Regions from separate parts of the Nostoc sp. UIC 10630 genome, predicted to be linked through region 1. Evidence: predicted binding sites of a transcription regulator. Region 1 holds the regulator's gene; each other region holds the start of a gene.
What was found. The regulator NtcA, encoded in region 1, controls nitrogen genes in cyanobacteria. The targets are predictions, from matches to a motif close to TNTGTANNNNNNNNTACANA.
Positions count from the first base shown of each region.

Region 2: G1O98_RS23130 (DUF2605 domain-containing protein) is a predicted target of NtcA. The motif match lies at 4,265-4,284, and genes of this name have one in related genera.
Region 3: G1O98_RS15195 (cell division protein SepF) is a predicted target of NtcA. The motif match lies at 4,504-4,523, and genes of this name have one in related genera.

Region 1 is NZ_JAAGOG010000024.1:47,948-54,333, forward strand. It holds gene G1O98_RS09105 (DUF3084 domain-containing protein) at 1-1,151, opposite strand, end outside; gene ntcA (global nitrogen regulator NtcA) at 1,320-1,991, opposite strand; gene fabI (enoyl-ACP reductase FabI) at 2,371-3,147, shown strand; gene hisB (imidazoleglycerol-phosphate dehydratase HisB) at 3,243-3,884, shown strand; gene G1O98_RS09125 (ABC transporter ATP-binding protein) at 4,025-5,008, shown strand; gene G1O98_RS09130 (SLBB domain-containing protein) at 5,546-6,386, shown strand, end outside.
Region 2 is NZ_JAAGOG010000112.1:7,447-13,832, forward strand. It holds gene G1O98_RS23115 (HEAT repeat domain-containing protein) at 1-874, shown strand, start outside; gene G1O98_RS23120 (hypothetical protein) at 1,100-1,555, opposite strand; gene thrS (threonine--tRNA ligase) at 2,101-3,936, opposite strand; gene G1O98_RS23130 (DUF2605 domain-containing protein) at 4,390-4,707, shown strand; gene G1O98_RS23135 (DUF2973 domain-containing protein) at 5,007-5,336, shown strand; gene rplL (50S ribosomal protein L7/L12) at 5,584-5,976, opposite strand; gene rplJ (50S ribosomal protein L10) at 6,071-6,386, opposite strand, start outside.
Region 3 is NZ_JAAGOG010000054.1:29,117-35,502, forward strand. It holds gene G1O98_RS15185 (RNA helicase) at 29-2,707, opposite strand; gene proC (pyrroline-5-carboxylate reductase) at 2,849-3,667, opposite strand; gene G1O98_RS15195 (cell division protein SepF) at 3,774-4,379, opposite strand; gene G1O98_RS15200 (YggS family pyridoxal phosphate-dependent enzyme) at 4,762-5,430, opposite strand; gene pipX (transcriptional coactivator PipX) at 5,427-5,705, opposite strand.

The DNA.
Region 1 (6,386 bases):
TTTTCTCCCCTGACGTAATTACCAGCCGAGAAAATTCGCACCACATATTCTTGACCATCGCTAATCTGCTTGCTCAATTGGTCAACCCGATCCTGAGTCACGCGTAGTAGCTCTACATTGGCAGGATTTGCCCCAGGCTCACTTAATTCGAGGTTGGCGTTGCGATTGGCTTCTTGTAAAAGTTGTACCACTGCCTGACGAGCCGCAGCAGGTTGGGTAACACGAATTACAGCACCAGACAAAACTTGACCGCGAACTAAGGCCAACTTACCTAGACGCAGGTCGCGGTAAGACTGATAATATTTTTCCAGCCTGGCAACTTCTAGTTCTAGTTGCTCTTGTTGCGCTTCCAATTCTTTGAGGCGCGATTCCCGTTTGGCAATCACTTCCTCTCGTGCTGCAACTTCTACATTCCGCTTTTGAATCAATTGATCGAGTTGGCCAATTTTTTTATCGCGTTGTTCTATGGCTTCTTGACGGTTAGCCAGTTCGCGATCGCGTTTTTCAATCGCTGTTTTGGCTTCGTCAATGGCTTTTTTCGCTTCAGCGTACAGTCGTTGTCGTTCTGTCTTCAGTAGTTCAACTGCCGCCTGTAGCTCTTTTCTTTGATTGGAAACGCTTTGCAACTCAGCTATGGCTTTTTGGTACTGAGTTACAACTTGTCCTAATTGACCTTGAGTGCGTTGGAGTTGAGTTTGAGTTTGAGCTTGTTGACTAATGGTGCGGTTCAACTGAGCTTGTGTTTGGAGTTGTTTGGCATTTGCTGCCTGTAAAGACTGATTAATTGCCTGTAAGTCTTGTTGTGCTTTTGCTTGGGCAATTCTTGCTTGATTTAGCTCACTTTCTACCTGACTTTTCTGAGTTTCTGCGGTTTTTAGCTGTTCCCGTTTCTGTCTGAGGTCTGTTTGAATATCTTCTAATTCAAAAACTCCCTTTCGCAAGCCTTCATCGGCAGCGAATAAAATTCCTAATGTTGATGCTGAAATCAAACCGCCCGTAAAAATAGTTACCACTACGGCAGTATTTTTCGGACGAAGCTTAAAAAGTGAGAGGCGGGCTTTGCCAACTCGTGTGCCGATGCGATCGCCCACGGTGGCAATTACGCCTCCCAGAATTAAAATTGCTGCGATGAGGATGTATCCGGTGGTCATCTTTAGCTACCGAAATCCTTCCAGATACAGCCTACTACTTTTAAGCATTGTCTGCGGAGAAGTGGAAGTTGGCAATAGCTGAAATTATTCAATTTTAGATTTACCTCTAGCTATTAGTGTCATCTTTCAAAATAGAACACGCGCCGATTCCCCTTTCTCCGATTGATTTTATGTGAATTGCCTACTTAAGGTAACAGGTTTATGCACGGTAATCTTCTTTTTGTGGATAGAAATCATCTTTTTCTCACGCAAATCCCCTAGTAGCCTAGTAACAGTAACACGAGTTGAACCAATTGCTTCTGCGATCGCCTGATGAGATAACTTCAGATCAATAGTTATCCCATCTGCACAAGGAACGCCAAAATCCCGACAAAGAATTAATAAAAAACTCACCAACCTAGAACCCATATCTCGGTGAGCAAGAGTTTCAATCATCATCTCTGTCTGTAAAATGCGCGAAGAAAGACCCCGCAGCATTAACATTGATAATTCTGGATTTTCCTTGAGTGCTTGCTCTACTTGTTCAATTGGGGCTGACAGTAATTCCACAGGGGTAAATGCAACCGCATGGTAAAACCTATCCGACTTATTTCCTGTCAGCAATGACAAAACACCAAAAACACTATTTTCCCGAAGCAATGCTACTGTTATTTCCTCTCCTGCCTCGTACACCCTAGAAAGTTTAACAGCACCTTTCAAAAGAAAATAAACTCGTTCGGCAGGATCGCCAGGAAAAAAGATCGTTTTATTGCGTTCAAACGTTTCCACAACTGGCGGAAACGCCCCGGTCGCCATCTGACGAAATACATTTGCTAGGGCTTTATCTTGTGTCACGATCATCTCCCTTCCCCTACCCAATGCCGGAAAAACAAAAACTGATTACCTAAGAATACACCCGAAAAATGAATAAAGCACCGTCAACCTTTCTGTACTTTCCTATACTCAAACTAATCGCTTCATAACTGTTTGTTTATAATGATACATAATTGTTGATCCTTTCAGCTACTAATTGTTGATAAGTAGTTCCAATAACTGTATTAAAAAGGGTTTTTTAAAGAACAAATAAAGATATCTTGAGAAAATCTTTAGGAAAAATCAAGATTTTTGTCATAGCAAACACCCTTCTCAATATTCATTTTTGCAAATCCTGTATAAAACAAAGACAAACGTGCCTCAGATTCTAGTATGCTCCTAATGATCGATCGCATTAACAATTTCTATGCTGAATCTGACTGGAAAAAATGCTCTTGTTACAGGTATTGCCAATAACCGCTCGATCGCCTGGGGCATCGCCCAACAGCTGCATAAAGCCGGAGCAAACCTGGGTATTACCTACCTGCCGGATGAACGCGGCAAAATGGAGAAAAAAGTTGCGGAGTTGGTAGAACCCCTCAACCCAAGCTTATTTCTTCCTTGTAATGTCCAAGATGAAGAACAGATTCAATCTACCTTTGAGACAATTCGTGAGCAATGGGGGAAGCTAGACATTCTCATCCATTGTCTGGCCTTTGCCAGTAAAGACGATTTAAGTGGAGACTTTAGCCAAACCTCTCGTTCTGGCTTCAACACTGCCTTAGAAATCAGTACCTACTCGCTGGTGCAGTTAAGTGGTGCAGCGAAACCTTTGATGACTGAGGGAGGTAGTATCGTCACGCTGACATATTTAGGCGGTGTTAGAGCAATCCCTAACTACAACGTTATGGGAGTTGCTAAAGCAGGGTTAGAAATGAGCGTGCGTTACCTAGCTGCTGAACTAGGGCCGAAAAATATCCGCGTCAATGCCATCTCCGCAGGCCCCATCCGCACCTTAGCATCTTCAGCAGTGGGTGGAATTTTGGATATGATTCATCATGTCGAAGAAGTAGCTCCCCTGCGCCGTACTGTCACTCAGCTAGAAGTGGGGAATACTGCCGCTTTCTTATGTAGTGATTTGTCCAGTGGTATTACCGGACAAGTTCTATATGTAGATGCAGGATATGAAATTATGGGAATGTAAGATAATTTGGGGAGTAGGGAGTCGGGAGTAGAGGGAGTAAGTAAAAAATTATTCTTGCCGATTCCCCATTCCCCATTCCCCATTCTCCACTTCCCATGCAAACAACCAATCGCCAAGTTAATTCAAACTACGACCAGTCAACTAAAACCCCTCGGATTGCCACTATTCACCGCACTACTGGTGAAACTGATGTACAAGTTACCATCAATTTGGATGGTAGAGGAACTTGCACGGCAGCAACAGGCATTCCGTTTTTGGATCACATGTTGCATCAAATTGCCTCCCACGGGCTGATTGATATAGATGTCCAAGCCAAGGGAGACTGGGAAATTGATGACCATCACACCAACGAAGATGTAGGCATTACTTTAGGCCAAGCTTTCAACCAAGCACTAGGCGACAGAAAAGGTATTGTCCGCTTTGGTAATTTTCTTGCGCCATTGGATGAAGCTTTAGTTCAGGTAGCGCTAGACTTTTCTGGACGGCCTCACCTCAGCTACGGCTTGCAAATTCCTACCCAGCGCGTAGGAACTTATGACACCCAACTCGTGCGCGAATTCTTTGTAGCATTGGTGAATCATAGCCAAATGACACTCCACATTCGGCAACTGGATGGCATTAATTCCCACCACATCATAGAGGCGACATTTAAAGCCTTTGCAAGAGCAACACGGCTAGCAGTGGAGATTGACCCCCGTCGTGCTGGTCTAATTCCCAGTTCTAAAGGCGTTCTCTAAAAGTTGTAAAAAGGGGCATTAGTTATTTCCCCTATAGTCTCCAATCCCCAATAATTGACACACGACTTGGTGATGGTTATTATCAGCCTACTAGGTAACTTGTAATTAATACCAAGCTGGTTATTAGTGGTTGAACCAAGATGAAGTCTGTTGCAGATGACCCTGATTCTCAACTTAATACGGCAGACACTCCGCCAGTAGTCCTAACTTCTGAGTTGCGAAAAGTCTATCGCACTGGTTTTTGGCTAAATCAAAAAGTCGTATCTCTCAAAAACTGTTCTTTAACGGTTTACAAAGGTGAAACCTTTGGGTTGCTAGGGCCAAACGGTGCTGGTAAAACCACCCTTTTAAAATTGTTGCTGGGAATTATTCATCCCACTTCTGGACGGGGATTTTTATTGGATAAGCCTATAGGCGATCGCAGTGTTAAGCAACATATTGGCTATTTGCCAGAAAATCCCTATTTGTATGACTATCTCACTGGCTGGGAATTTTTGCAGCTAGCTGCTGGACTATTCCAAATTCCCCAAAGTGTCCAACGCCAACGCATTCCCCAACTGCTGGAATTAGTAGGTTTATCCCAAGCTGATGCTCGCAAAAAGCTTTTACGCCGCTACTCAAAAGGAATGCTACAGCGTGTTGGTATGGCACAGGCGCTAATTAATGAGCCAGATTTAGTTTTTCTCGATGAACCCATGTCTGGTCTCGATCCGGTGGGACGTTACCAAATGCGGGAAATCATCTTGGCACTAAAAGCTGCTGGAAAGACGATTTTTTTCAATAGCCACGTTCTTAGTGAAGTAGAACAGATTTGCGATCGCATTGCCATCCTTGCTCAAGGTGAACTAATTTGCTCTGGTTCCCTTAATGAACTTTTAGGCGTAGAGAACACATATCATGTAAAAGGTCAAGGTGGTGACTGGGAAATTCTCAAAAAATGGATACCCACTCTCAGATTTGAACCTGATGGTTCCTGGCAAGGTACACTACAAGACGATTACTATGATTTCCTCGCTAGTGTTCGTCTGATGGAAGGTAAAATTATTGCTATGAACTTGTCACGTTACTCCCTAGAAGAGTTTTTTATTCAACAAATTCAAAGAAAAAATAACTCTGTTAATTAATTTCGTTGCCAAATACTCAATTATAGATTTTTTTGAACAACGTATATACGTGGTATCTTTTTACAGAATAACCTTAAATTTCCGCCTTTTTGAGTTTATCTTTGCTCAATCCAACTCACAAAAAAACTAAATTTCGACCTTTTTTCAAGATTATTTGTAGTTAATCAATAATGGAGTTCATAATTTTTGCAAAAATTACTACTAATAGAATATTTAGAATCACAGGTTAAGTGTCATTTAATTGACTTTGGTAGAAATGCGTTATTCGTAAGTACCTATTTACATAACAGACAATTTTTTATATAAACTGCGTTTATCTCCGTAAGTCACATATTTTTTGATAATCCCCATATTCAAGTTTGCTCAACTTTAAATTAACTTCACTAAAAATTCAAATTCAATAAACAAATTTCCTCCGGAAAATTACACTTTTCGGGGAAAATAAGAGTGTTGGGGAACTTGAATACTTAGGTATAGTCAAAATAAAAATGTTTAGACAGTACTTTATTAATCGTAGTTTCAGAATCTAAGGTAAATATGCTTAACACAAGTTTGTTTAAATTCAAATTCCTAACTCAGCCAGTTGTGGGTGTGGCTTTGTTAAGTGCTGTCAATGTCGCTGTGCCATTTGCGAGTCTAGCTCAGGGACAACCATTACCACCAACGACACAAACACCAAGCACACAAACACAATTAGATACTAATTATTCATTAGGAGGCGGCGATCGCATCCGGGTAAATGTATTTGAAGTACCTGAATATACAGGAGAATACCAAGTTCCCCCAGGTGGAGCAATCAACCTACCTTTAATTGGCAGTGTGTCAGTCCTCGGTCTAACAACTGAACAGGCTGCTGACGAAATTGCTAGAAGATATGCTCGCTTCCTCAAACGTCCCTTAATCTCAGTCAATCTGTTATCGCCTCGTCCTATCAATGTTTTCGTTGCCGGAGAAGTGACACGTCCAGGAGCTTACACTCTTAGCTTGAGCGGAGGCGCGGGAGACAATCCAGGCGTACAGTACCCCACTGTATTAGCTGCATTGACAACAGCACAGGGCGTAACCTTGGCTGCGGATGTGAGTCAAATTCAATTAAGGCGTAAAATCGGACGTTCTTCAGAGCAAGCCGTTAGTGTCAATTTGAAGGAACTTATCCAAACAGGTAGGTTATCACAGGATATTACCTTGCGTGATGGAGACACCATAGTTGTGCCAACAGCAACCAACTTCAACGTGGCAGAATCTCGTAATATATTTGCATCTAACTTTGCTGCCAGCCAAACCACGCCTCGCACGGTAACAATTATCGGTGAAGTTAATCGTCCCGGTTCGTATCTTGTCACCCCAGCCAGCACAGATGCTCAGGGGGGCGCAGCAA
Region 2 (6,386 bases), on a different contig from region 1:
TATTTGCATTGATGGACTCAATGAAGTTACTGCCGACACCAGAGCAAAAATCTGTCAGTTTGCCGAAAGCTATTTCCGGGGTAACATCATCATGACCACCCAACCGCTAGAGTGGACACCACCCTCAACCGCCAAAATATATAAATTGCTCCCCCTTGAGGAACCACAAATTCAGGAATTTCTGATTTCCCGTCAGCCACGATTGCCCAAAAATGCCAAAGTTCAAGGTACTAATTATGAGCAAGCCACTGCTAGTTTTTTAACCAAAGCTCTCACTAATCAGCAATCACCACAAGAATTAAGCGCGATTGAGAAGGTTCTCTCTAATCCAATGGATTTAACTGTGGTAGCGCTGATGCTATCCCAAGGCGAATACCCCGATTTGTTTCACTTGCAACAACATCAATATCAATTGATGGCAAGAGAATATTTGCAAGAGTGGAACCAGGAATTTCCGCTAAAAAAATTCTCCGATGCAGTCTATCAAATGCGGCTGAATGATGAGCAAGCATTACCTGCGGATGAATTTTACCAGGTATTACAGTCATTGTCAGACGATAAATATAAAATGGTTGTCAGCCGTCAGTGGCAAGACGAAAAAGGCGAAGCCAAGAGAGAATGGTACTTCCGCCACGATAAGATTATGGATTTCTTTTTGGTGCAAAACTTTCTCGGCGAGAGTGAGGAAGCTAAAAATCGTCTCCTTGACCACATGGACGACCCCCGTTTTCGTGGTGTCTACTTTTTGCTAGCAACCTTACTCCCGTTAGATGCTGCCAAAGAACTGAAGGAAAAATTAGTTCAATATGCCGCCGATACCAAAGACCATACTGTGAGTGATACCTTCGTGCAATTGTTGCGGCCAAGAGCGTGATATTAATTCGTAATTAAGAAAGAGACTTCTAGGCTGAGGGTCAATTCTTTAGGACTTACGCAAAACTACAGGCTGTAGAGACAATTTATGAATCATGGGATTCCGCCAACGCGAACTAAGGAAACAAGGGGCTTAAGCCCCTTATCTGGAACCCACTGAGGCGGGTTTTGTTTGTGTAGACGCGGTTTATAACCGCCCTTTTAACTTGATAGATCGGCGGAAGGATTAATCACGTCCCCAGTTGCGATCGCGCTCATAGCGAAAGTTATTATCACGAATGTTACGAAGGTTATTGTCGCGGTCATATCGGCGACCGTTATCGCGGTCATATCGGCGACCATTATCGCGGTCATAACGGCGACCGTTATCGCGGTCATAACGGCGACCGTTATCGCGGTCATAACGGCGACCGTTATCGCGGTCAAAGCGGCGATCGTTATCGCGGTCATAACGGCGATCGTTGCCACGAATGTTGCGAAGGCCGTTCTGGCGGTCATAATCACCATTTCTGTAGTGACGACTATGACGTTCGTAGTTACCATCATCGTTGCGTTGATAGCCGTAGCTATCTAACTCAATAAGATAAGACGCTGGTGTATTAGCCTCAGCTTTTGGAGAAATAGCCAAAGCTGATGCAGATGCTATCAAGCCAGCCAGCAAAATAGAGGTAAAGCGGTTCATAATGTTAGTCAAAAATTATTGACATTAATTTATGCAAGTCTAGTCTGTTTAGGATGAGCAGATTCCACAAGTCTTTAAATCTATGCTATCAGTCTTGAATAAATCAGAAAGTTTTCTTGGGTGCGGTGATTGAGAAAACTTTTGTTGTCTGTAATACTTTTTGACCTTTCAAATCCCATGAAAAGTTAAAATTAAAATGAGTATTTGAATTGGATGAATCCACCTTTTATCTCCGTCAACGAGAAAATTAGGGTTTCAGCTTACAAGTAGAACGTGATCGCACCCTTACCAAAACACTTGTAGAGACGGCGATTTATCGCGTCTCAAAACCCACGATTTTGTACAAGTGGCGCTTAAAGCGTATTGCCTTATATCTCACTACGCTTGGGTTAAAGGTTATTGGTGTAGATAATTGGTCTTTCAAGACGTGATAAATCGCGTCTCTACATGAGCGATAAATTGCGAAACCTACCAGTTAGCCAATGCTGCAATCCAGGCAAAAAAACGCACACTAATTATAATCAGTGTGCGTCTGCGGTTAGATTTTAGAAATTTTCGAACTTAGCGATCGCATCTTTCATCTTTTCCACTACCTCATCGACAGGGATAACTCCCAAGTCCACGGAGGGGCGGGTACGGATACTCAAGGTGTTGGTTTCCACTTCTTTCGCCCCCACCACAGCCATTACGGGTATTTTTTCTTTCTCTGCATTGCGAATTTGTTTACCCAAGCGATCGCCACTGGTATCAACTTCTGCACGGATGCCCAAGGCTCTCATCTTCGCTACCACATCTTTCGCAAAGTCTAGCTGTGTATCACCCACAGGTAGTAATCTAGCTTGCACAGGCGCTAACCACAAAGGAAAATCACCTGCATATTCTTCAATTAAGATCCCAATTAACCTTTCCAGCGAACCAAAAGGCGCACGGTGAATCATCACTGGACGTTTGCGAACCCCATCTTCAGCGACGTATTCCAACTCAAAGCGTTCAGGCAAATTGTAATCTACCTGCACAGTTCCTAATTGCCACTCCCGATCTAGGGCATCACTAAAGATAAAGTCAAGTTTGGGGCCATAAAAAGCCGCTTCTCCAATCCCTTCAAAGTGTTCCATCCCCAAAGTTTCAACTGCACGGCGAATCGCACCTTCGGCTTTGTCCCAAACTTCATCAGAACCAATATACTTATCGCTAGCAGGATCGCGGAAACTGAGTCTAGCTTTAAAGTTCTTCAGTTGCAGCTTATTGAACACCGACAAAATCAAATCCACCACACTGAGGAATTCGCTATCTAGCTGTTCTGGAGTAACGAACAGGTGAGAATCATCTACAGTAAAACCGCGCACCCGCGTTAAACCGCCTAATTCGCCTGATTGTTCGTAGCGGTAAACAGTACCAAATTCCGCCAGGCGCATCGGTAGTTCCCGATAAGAGCGTAACTCACTCTTATATATTTGGATATGGAAGGGGCAGTTCATTGGCTTCATAACGAAGCCCTGTTCCTGTGCAGCAGCTTCCTGATCGTCTGCCATTAAAGGGAACATATCTTCTTTATATTTCTGCCAATGTCCAGAGGTTTTAAATAAATCTACTCTGGCAATGTGAGGTGTTACTACAGATAAGTAACCCCGTTTTAATTGTTCTTGCTTGAGGAAGTCTTCTAAGGTACTCCGTAACAAAGTACCCTTTGGTGTCCACAAAGGTAAACCCGGCCCTACTAGATCAGAAAATATAAATAATCCCAGTTCCTTACCCAGTTTCCGGTGATCTCGCCGTAGCGCTTCTTCTTTGCGCCGCTTATATTCAGCCAGTTGTTCTGGACTTTCCCAAGCGGTGGCGTAGATGCGTTGTAATTGGGCTTTAGTTTCATCCCCACGCCAATAAGCGCCAGCAACACTTTCTAATTCAATTGCTTTCGGGTTTAATTCACTGATATTTTCCAGATGAGGCCCAGCACACAAATCCCACCATTCATTCCCCAGATGGTAAATTGTGATTGGTTCCTGTTTGATATCTGCCAGGATTTCTAGCTTGTAAGGTTCGTTAATTTCCTGAATCCGGCGTGCGGCTTCTTCGCGGCTGACTTCTTCTCGAATTACTGGCAATTTGCGATTGATAATCTTCGCCATCTCTTTCTTGATGGCTTTGAGATCGTTTTCGCTAAATGGTTCTGGACTGTCGAAGTCATAGTAAAAACCGTTTTCTATCCAAGGGCCGATTGTAACTTGCGCCTTGGGAAACAGCTTTTGTACCGCCATTGCCATTACATGGGAAGCAGTGTGACGAATCTTTTTTAAGTTCTCCGATTCGCTGGTACGCGGTAAATAGATTTTTTCAACTTGTTCTGACTGTTGTGATTGATTTGATGAATTTGGCGACATTGGCTGCTGAACCGTTGGCGAAGTGATTACAAAAGGTGATTTATCTGAATCTGTAGGCTTACTCAACTATAACGACTTTGGTTTTTGCTTTTTTCAGCTTTATCTTCCAACTACCGAATTAATTTTTCGCCGGGGATAAAGATAAATTTTTGATCGGTTAGCTGAGTATTAAATTCAGGATTCCAGGCGTAGGCGTAGCCCGTCGTAGACATCGCTAAATTATCTTATGAATTGCAACTCGGTGTCAGCTACTCCCCCATTCGATATATATATATACGGTCTCTCCAAAGGAACTGTACAGACCCATTAGCAAGACTATATAATAAAATCTGTAGTATTTGTTACATTTTTTTATATTTACCGAAATTATTAGATTATAATAAATAAAAAGAATATTAAGAAACGTAAATAACGTTAATATTAGTAAGAAAGTTGGAAAAATCCTTCTTATTTATGTCAGACTCAAATTTACCAGGGACTGAGTTGCTGAAAACGGTTTTAGAACCACTGCTAGAAGATTTTCAGCATTGGTTTACGCGATCGCGCCATTTACTCGAAACTGAGCAGCTATCATTTATGAGTGACCAAGAACAATCTGATTTGCTCTTACGTGTTAAACAAGCGCAAGAAGAACTAAGTACAGCTAAAATGCTATTTGCTGCTACCGATAAACAAGTCGGGATTGATATGGCAACGTTAATGCCTTGGCATCAATTAGTAACAGAATGCTGGAATGTTGCAATGCGCTTTCGTCAAGAGCGTGAAGTCTAAATAGATGGGAGCATCTGTTAAATTTCCGCAGACTATTTAGCAATGTCTAACGACAAGATGCTAAACCAGTCATCAAAGAGATAATAGAAAAAGCTTAACAATTTCTTAACATTATTTGGATTAACAAGATAATGTATCCTATGCTACCGTAAGTGAAATAACGGTTGACAAATAGCTTCATCTAAATGTAAGCGCACAAAAGTGCGTCAAATAGTCATCTTAACTGTGAGTCACAGTGTCGGCGAAACAAAGCGTTACAAAATAAAGTTTTAAAAATTGTTGTTCTGGAGGAAAATCTAATGTTACACCTGCTTTACATTCTTGCTTTTACAATCCTTGCATTTATGGCTGTTGGCAACTTAATTCGTAACCTGATCATGTTCAGTTTTGATCGCGAGCGAACTTACCCAACGAATTCCTCACCAATAAATAATCAAGGTAAATACGGTTATTATTCATCAAAAAAACAGTTTGTACCTCATCCAGAGTTATTAGATAGTGCGGGTAACTTAATTAAAGAGCCGCTTTTGGTAATGCGTTCGATTAACGTTGAAGATGCGCGTCAACATCTAGATGCACTTTACGAAGCATCCCCAGGACGTAAGAGTGAAAATTCAGAAGAAGCATAAAATTTAGGACTTAGGAGTTTGGGTGTAAATTATGATTGTTTTACATCCTTAACCCTTCTTTAAATAGAAATTTATTACCATCCTTGAATGTAAAGCGCGATCGCATCAATCGGCTGCTAAATTAACATTATCTTTTACACTTGGCAGAGTTCTAACGATTTTTCGGTTACAAGTCTGAATTATGTTTCGATAAAAAAAGGAGCCTGACTCAGACTCCTTAATATAAAGATTGGTAATATAATTGTGACTACTTAATAGTCACCTTACCGCCAGCTTCTTCGATGCGCTTCTTAGCATCTTCAGCAGCATCCTTAGCAATACCTTCTTTAACTGCCTTGGGTGCAGCTTCTACCAAGTCTTTTGCTTCTTTCAGACCCAAACCGGTCAATTCGCGGACAATCTTCAGTACAGCAATCTTCTTATCAGCTGGGACTGAATCGAGAATCACTTCAAACTCAGTTTGCTCAACAGCTTCTTCAGCCGGTGCAGCACCACCGGGGCCAGCCATCATCATCATACCGCCAACAGGTGCAGCAGCACTTACGCCAAAAGCTTCTTCAATTTGCTTGACTAGCTCAGAAGCTTCCAGCAAAGAAAGGGTTTTTAGTTGTTCTAAAATTTGATCGGTTGCAGCAGACATTGATATAACTCCTGTAATTTTGATTATTTATTTGTCATGGGTCATTAGTCTTTAACTTATAGACTTTTGACTTTTGACTGATGAACCACAAAGTCTATTCAGCAGCAGGTTCAGTACTGCTATCATCTTCAGTAGCGGTTTCAGCGCTGCTATCTTGTACAGCAGCAGTTTCGGTGCTACCACCACTTTGTTCTTGGTCGGCCACAGCCTTCAAAGCACGAGCCAGTGAGCCAGGAACTTCGTTGATACCCACAGCAATCTTGGTAGCCAAGGCGTTGATAGCCCCAGCAATTTGCGCGATGAGTTGTTCCTTAGATGGCAAGTCTCCTAGTACCTTGACATCAGGTTCTTTGAGTAGACGACCTTCCAGGACACCACCACGAAGTTCTGTCTTCTTGGTAACTTTTTGG
Region 3 (6,386 bases), on a different contig from region 1:
AGACTCTCTGTGCCTAAGAGTGTGCTGTTTATTCCACCACCTCATTTACAGGGAATCTATCAATCAACTGCATTGCCCGATAAGCATTACGCTGGAAAGAGTCTGGTAAATGGGGAACGTGGGGTATTTGTGATAATAAATCCAACGTCCGGCGGAGAATTCTCACCACATCGCCTTCGTCCAAGGTGGTGTTTTCGCAGAGTTCTGTCCACTCCATTCCTAGCGCCCATTGTTCTACTATGGCAATTAACTCAAACTCCAACCATATAGGTAGCGCTACGTTATACCGCCGTTGTAGTTGGAACATTTGGCGACGAATTCCCCGCAATTTTGCTAAGGCTTCTGCCACTTCATTACTAAGCTCAAAATTCACCTTGCTATCTGGGCGGGGTGTTTCCATCACCAAACCGGCGGCGGCGGCGGCTAAATGGTGGGGATCTAAGTTGTCCAATTCACCACTAGCGAATACCAAACCCAACCACAATTCATTCTCACCCCGAATGGCGGCAGCAATTTGCCCTAATTGGGTGGGCACTAAGTTATCTAAAGCGCCAAAGTGTTGCAGAATTAAGATTAAATTGAGAAATTCTTCCCAATGACGTTGTGACTGTTGCTCTACTTGCCCTTGTAACTGTTCGAGTTCGGCTTCTAGTTCGACATATTTGGCGCGACGCTTGAAAAGCGTGGCAGCATTGCCTGATTGATGTAGGGGATGAGCTTCTAATTGCTCTTGGACAGCAGCAGTGCGACTTAGTTGTTCTGCTACTTCTGGTGCCAGATGCAAAGATTCTACCGGATTGGGAATACGTACAGCGATCGCAAAGCTTTCTTCGTTACCACGGCGTGACTGTCCTGGCTTCAAAGGCATCTCTGGGGGTGGTAGTAAATCCGGTGACACTTCAATGCGTGGTAATTCGGCATACAAATCGACTACATCTCCTGTGGTTGCCACATACCAGCGATTATCATGCCCCAAGCATACCAAGTAGGGAGCTTGACCAGAACCAGGCGATTTTCCCACTAACACTGCGGTTACGGGTGAAGACACTGTGATGTTTTTGCCTTTGAGACTCAACAGAGTTCCTGACACTGCAAAGTCTAACATCATCCCTAATTCTTCTTTTCTATCTTCCTGTGCTTGCTCTTGCAGGGTTTTTAATATTTGGCGTTCTACTTTCAAACGTTGCCGCAATTTTTCATAAATAGCCAGTTCATTTTCATCAACGGCGGCGATTTGCTCATGTAGTTGAGCTAATTGTTTTTCCAGTTCGGCAATCTCATCGTATTCTGGTCTTAAATGCAATGTCGCCATGTACTGCCCAAAACTGCGCTCTATCAGTTCCCTGGTTTGCTCTAGGGTGTGGGTTTGCAGCAAGTTGAGTACCATGCCATAACTGGGCGTAAACTGGCTTACCAAGGGATCTGGCTTGGATGTCCCCAAATATGCCGCTTCTTTGGCTCCTTCAAAGGGAGTTTGGACTGTCACCACATGACCTTGTTTATCCATCCCCCGACGGCCTGCTCGTCCCGCCATTTGCAAGAATTCGGAAGCATTTAACAGGCGGTGTCCGGTGTCAGTCCGCTTGGAAAGGGTAGAAATTACCGTTGTCCGAGCGGGCATATTAATTCCCGCGGCCAGTGTTTCCGTGGCGAATACTACTTTAATCAGCCCTTGCTGAAATAGTTCTTCTACCAGTGCTTTCCATGCAGGCAGAATCCCGGCGTGGTGGGCAGCAATTCCCCGGTATAGGGGTGCAATTTGTCCAGAACGCCCGGCTTCAGGATTGCGGGCTAAAAAGTCATCAATCTGTTGCCGCAATATCTGGGACTCTTCGTTATTTACCAGCCATAAATCACCCACTTCCGCCACCGCTTTATCACATCCCCGGCGGCTGAAAATGAAGTAAATCGCAGGTAGCATATCTCGTTGCTCTAACTGGCTCAAGGTATAGATTATGCCAGGAGCTTCCGGTCTACCATTTCTTCCCCTGTCCCTTTCTCCCCCTCTGCCCTTCTTCTTCTGAAGCAGGCGGGGGTTAATTTTGGTTTTGCTATCATTCAACAGGGGAAATAACCCTTTGGGATTGCAAAAGTGAAATTCTAAGGGAACTGGGCGAAAATCAGAGTAAATCAGGTCTGTTGGACCGTGAACGCGATTTAACCAATCGGTGAGTTGATCGCTGTTGGCAACCGTTGCTGAGAGGGCTGCCAGTTGCACTTCCCGGGGACAATAAATGATGGATTCTTCCCAAACTGTACCGCGCTGGCGATCGTTCATGTAGTGGCACTCATCAAGTATCACCGCTTCCACGTCTACTAATGAGATGCCGACTTGCCCGATGGGTGTGCCATAGAGCATATTTCGGAAAATTTCTGTGGTCATCACTAAAATCGGTGCATCCCTGTGAATGGAGGCATCTCCAGTTAACAGTCCGACTTGATCAAACCCAAATTTTTCTCGAAAGTCACGTAATTTTTGATTCGACAGCGCCTTTAGGGGAGTAGTATAAAATACACGTTTTCCTCGCGACAGGGCGCGATAAATGGCGTATTCCCCGACTAATGTTTTGCCCGAACCTGTGGGCGCACACACGACTACGGAGCGTCCAGCGTTTAGGGACGCGATCGCTTCTTTTTGAAACTGATCCAGATCAAAGGGAAATATAGACCCTAAGTCAAGTTCTGGAGACGGCGCAGGATAATTCACTCAATCACATTTGCAACCAGATTGTTTACTATACTAACGAGTCTTTTGTCAACTTCGTTATTGGTCATTCGTCATTAGTCATTAGTAATTAGTTTTTCACAAAGGACAAAGGACAAAAGACGAATGACAAAGGACTCTTATTTATTTTCCCAGTTCTTGCGATCGCTCTGTGGCAGCTTTCACTGCTTCAATTAAAGCTGAACGAAATCCTGCCTGTTCTAGCTTGGCAATTCCTGCAATGGTTGTACCACCGGGACTGGTAACGCGATCTTTAAGTTCTGCTGGGTGCATTTTGGTTTCATACAACAGTTTCGCTGTTCCCAATACGGTTTGCAATGCTAATTGATTGGCAATTGCTCTAGGTAAACCTGCGGATACTCCGCCATCAGCAAGTGATTCTATTAGCAGCGCCACGTAAGCGGGGCCGCTACCAGATAGCCCTGTAACTGCATCCATCAGCCCTTCTGAGACTTCCACAACTTCGCCCACAGCAGAAAAAACTTGTTGTGCTATTTGGTGATGCTTAGTATTGGTATATGCACCTAAACAAATAGCGGTAATTCCTGCTCCCACAGTGGCTGGGGTGTTGGGCATTGCTCTGATAACTGGCAATTGCACAAATGCAGCTTCTAGCTGACTTAAGGGCACACCCGCCAATATGGAAATTATTAGGGGTGATTGTTCTCTATTAATAATATCAATATCTGCTAATTCTTGAGCGATCGCGCTGAACACCTGCGGTTTCACTGCCAAAAATACAACTTCTTTGGCTTGGGTGAAAACCTCACTATTATCTGTCGTCACAGCAACATCGTATTGCTGTTGTAAAAAATCTAGACGTGAAGGTAGCGGTTCGCTAACTATGACTTCTGATGATTGATAAATTCCACGCGCGATAAGGCGGGATAAGAGCGCTTCTCCCATTACCCCACCACCAATTAAACCAAATTTTATAGTCATTGATCGTTAGTCATTTGTCATTAGTCCTCTGTCGTTTGTCATTTGTCACTACGATCAAAACCCGAGATAAATGACAAAGGACAAAGGACTAACAACTAATTTAACTCTATTGTGCCATCCGGTTAGTTTCGTTGCCCCAGGTTTGATTTGGAGAACCTGTAGGCCGAGAAGGACGTGCTGGCGGTTGTGGTACTTCATGAAGAACGCCACCTTGGGTGCTAACTTGGACACAGCTTGGTGTAAACAAGAAGATGCTCTCACCGATGCGCTCTTGATGTCCATCTAGTGCGTAAGTACCACCTGCAACAAAATCTACTGCCCGTTGTGCTTGGTCTGGGTCCATGATTGTCAGATTTAATACCACTGACTTCCGTTCTCGCAACGCTTGAATTGCCTGGGGCATTTCTTCAAAGGTGCGTGGTTCGAGGACTAAAACTTCCGAAATTCCGTTAATTGCTCCTGGCATACCAATCACATTCCCCATTGGCTTTGAACCTGCTGCGATATCATCTCCCATTGTAGGCACTGGTTCCCGCCAGCGTCGATTCTGAGCGGTTGCGCTCTCTTGTGGGGCTGGGGGTTGGGGATTTTCTTGCTGATACAGATTTTGGTAATTATTATTATCTGTTTCTGGTTCTTCTTCGTAATATTCGTATTCCACTTGCTCATTTAGACCTACAAAGTCTCTGAGTTTGGAAAAGATGTTGTTCATTGTCTGTGTACTCTCCTGGTGCGAATAGCCGTATTGACTTGGTTTAGGATTTATTGAGATAGGAGCGATGCCTACAGTAGTAAACTACGCTACATGGGTGGATACTTCAGCAAGTATATTGCTATTTGTAGCCCATACTACGGGTTTTGGCGATGAACTGACACTTATTGGAAAGGTCTGTGCATCGCCTAAACATAATAATGAGTCAAGATTATATCCTAAGGTTTATCCGAAGGAAAGTTCTTTATACCCCATTTTCCCTTGGCGATTGCTCTTGTCAATACTATATCCTTTGTTTCTAATTGCACCAGTCTCTTACAAAATTCTTGTCATCAAATCCTGATCTCTATTAATACTGACCTGAAAAGCTGACGTTCGAGGGCTAAGAGCGATCGCCAAACAAAATTGTTCCTAATCGTACCATCGTTGCGCCTGCTTGCACTGCCAGTTCGTAGTCGCCTGACATACCCATAGATAGTTGCTGCATTTTTATGTGCGACCAGTTTTGCTCCTGGATTTTCTTTGCTAGCTCACGATTGAGATTAAATACATTCAAAATTTCGGGATCGTTTAATCCTGAAGGTGGAATTGTCATCAAACCTTGAATTTGTAAATTTTTGTATTGATCGAGTGTGGGTAAATCAGCCAAAAGTTCTGGCACACTCCAACCAGACTTGTTGGGATCGGGGAGAATTTTCACTTGCAGGCAAACCTGGGGACTCACTCCTAGCTGTTGGGCTAATTGATCTAAGCGCTGTGCCAGCTTCAAATTGTCCACGGAGTGAATCCAAGGGAATTGTTCGATGGCTTTTTTGGCTTTATTGCTTTGCAAATGTCCAATAAAGTGCCAGGTAATATCTGGTAAGTCTTGCAACTCGGCTTGTTTGCTGGCGGCTTCTTGGATGCGACTCTCTGCAAAATCACGAATCCCTGCGGAGTATGCAGACCGAATGGCCTGGGCAGAAACTTGTTTGCTAACAGCAATCAATTTGACTGAAGTTGGTAGGGATGAACGAATGGAAACAATACGTTCGGAAATCGAACTGTTCATTGGAAGGTGCGTTGGAAAACACTTTGAAGTTGATCGTACTCCTGAGAATGTCCACTGCGCCGCAGGGTACGTAAGCGGTTTTCCAACATCATTCTAGCCTCAGTCCTTCCTATTGGCTGGAATTTGACACCTTTAACGTCATTTGCGACCAAAAAAAACAGGCGCTGGGCATAAAGTGTAGTGAACAAATCCTGGGTTTCATCAACCATACAGATTTTGTAGAGTAAACCCCAAGTTGGATGGTTTATGTAAGTTTCTGCGTTTTCTGGATTCATTTAAGAGTCAAGGTGTAGTCAAGGTGGGAGTATATATATCTTTTCGCAGTGAATTACAAACATTCAGACGATAATACCAACATTCGTCAGAATATTTGCTTAAAATGCAAAACTGCGGTTACGAAGACCTTGATCTAGTTTCTAATTGGCAGATGAAGCTAGTGGTAGTGAAGCGAAATGGTACAACAGAAGCCGCAAAGCGTGGATTCAGAGAGTAGAGGCTGGTTGAGAAACATCACCATCTGCTTTGGTGACTTCAATTTACCAATTTGTAGGGACAAGGTACAAGATAGTCTTGATCCTCTTGTTAAAAGTTCGACGTAGCAAGGGAAAACACCCTTTGAAGCTCCCAACGACAACAGCGAACTTTTCAACTTCTTTCCATACTGCCACAACTATTGCTAAATGGCACAAAATAGCTAACTTAAGTGGGAATTGGAGAATGGGGAATGGGGAATGGGGAATGGGGAATGGGGACTAGAAAAAAACTATTCCCTATTCAGCATTGTCAATTGTGCCTGGGCTTTGTGCAGAGATTCATACCATGCTTTATTCAGGATCGCTGTCTGCGACACTTCCCGCACCCACTTGCACACTGGATGGTTAGCTAAAAACTTGTTGCACGCAATCTAAAATAGGAAAACAATCTGATTCAAACTAAAAAGCTACGTAAAATGGTAT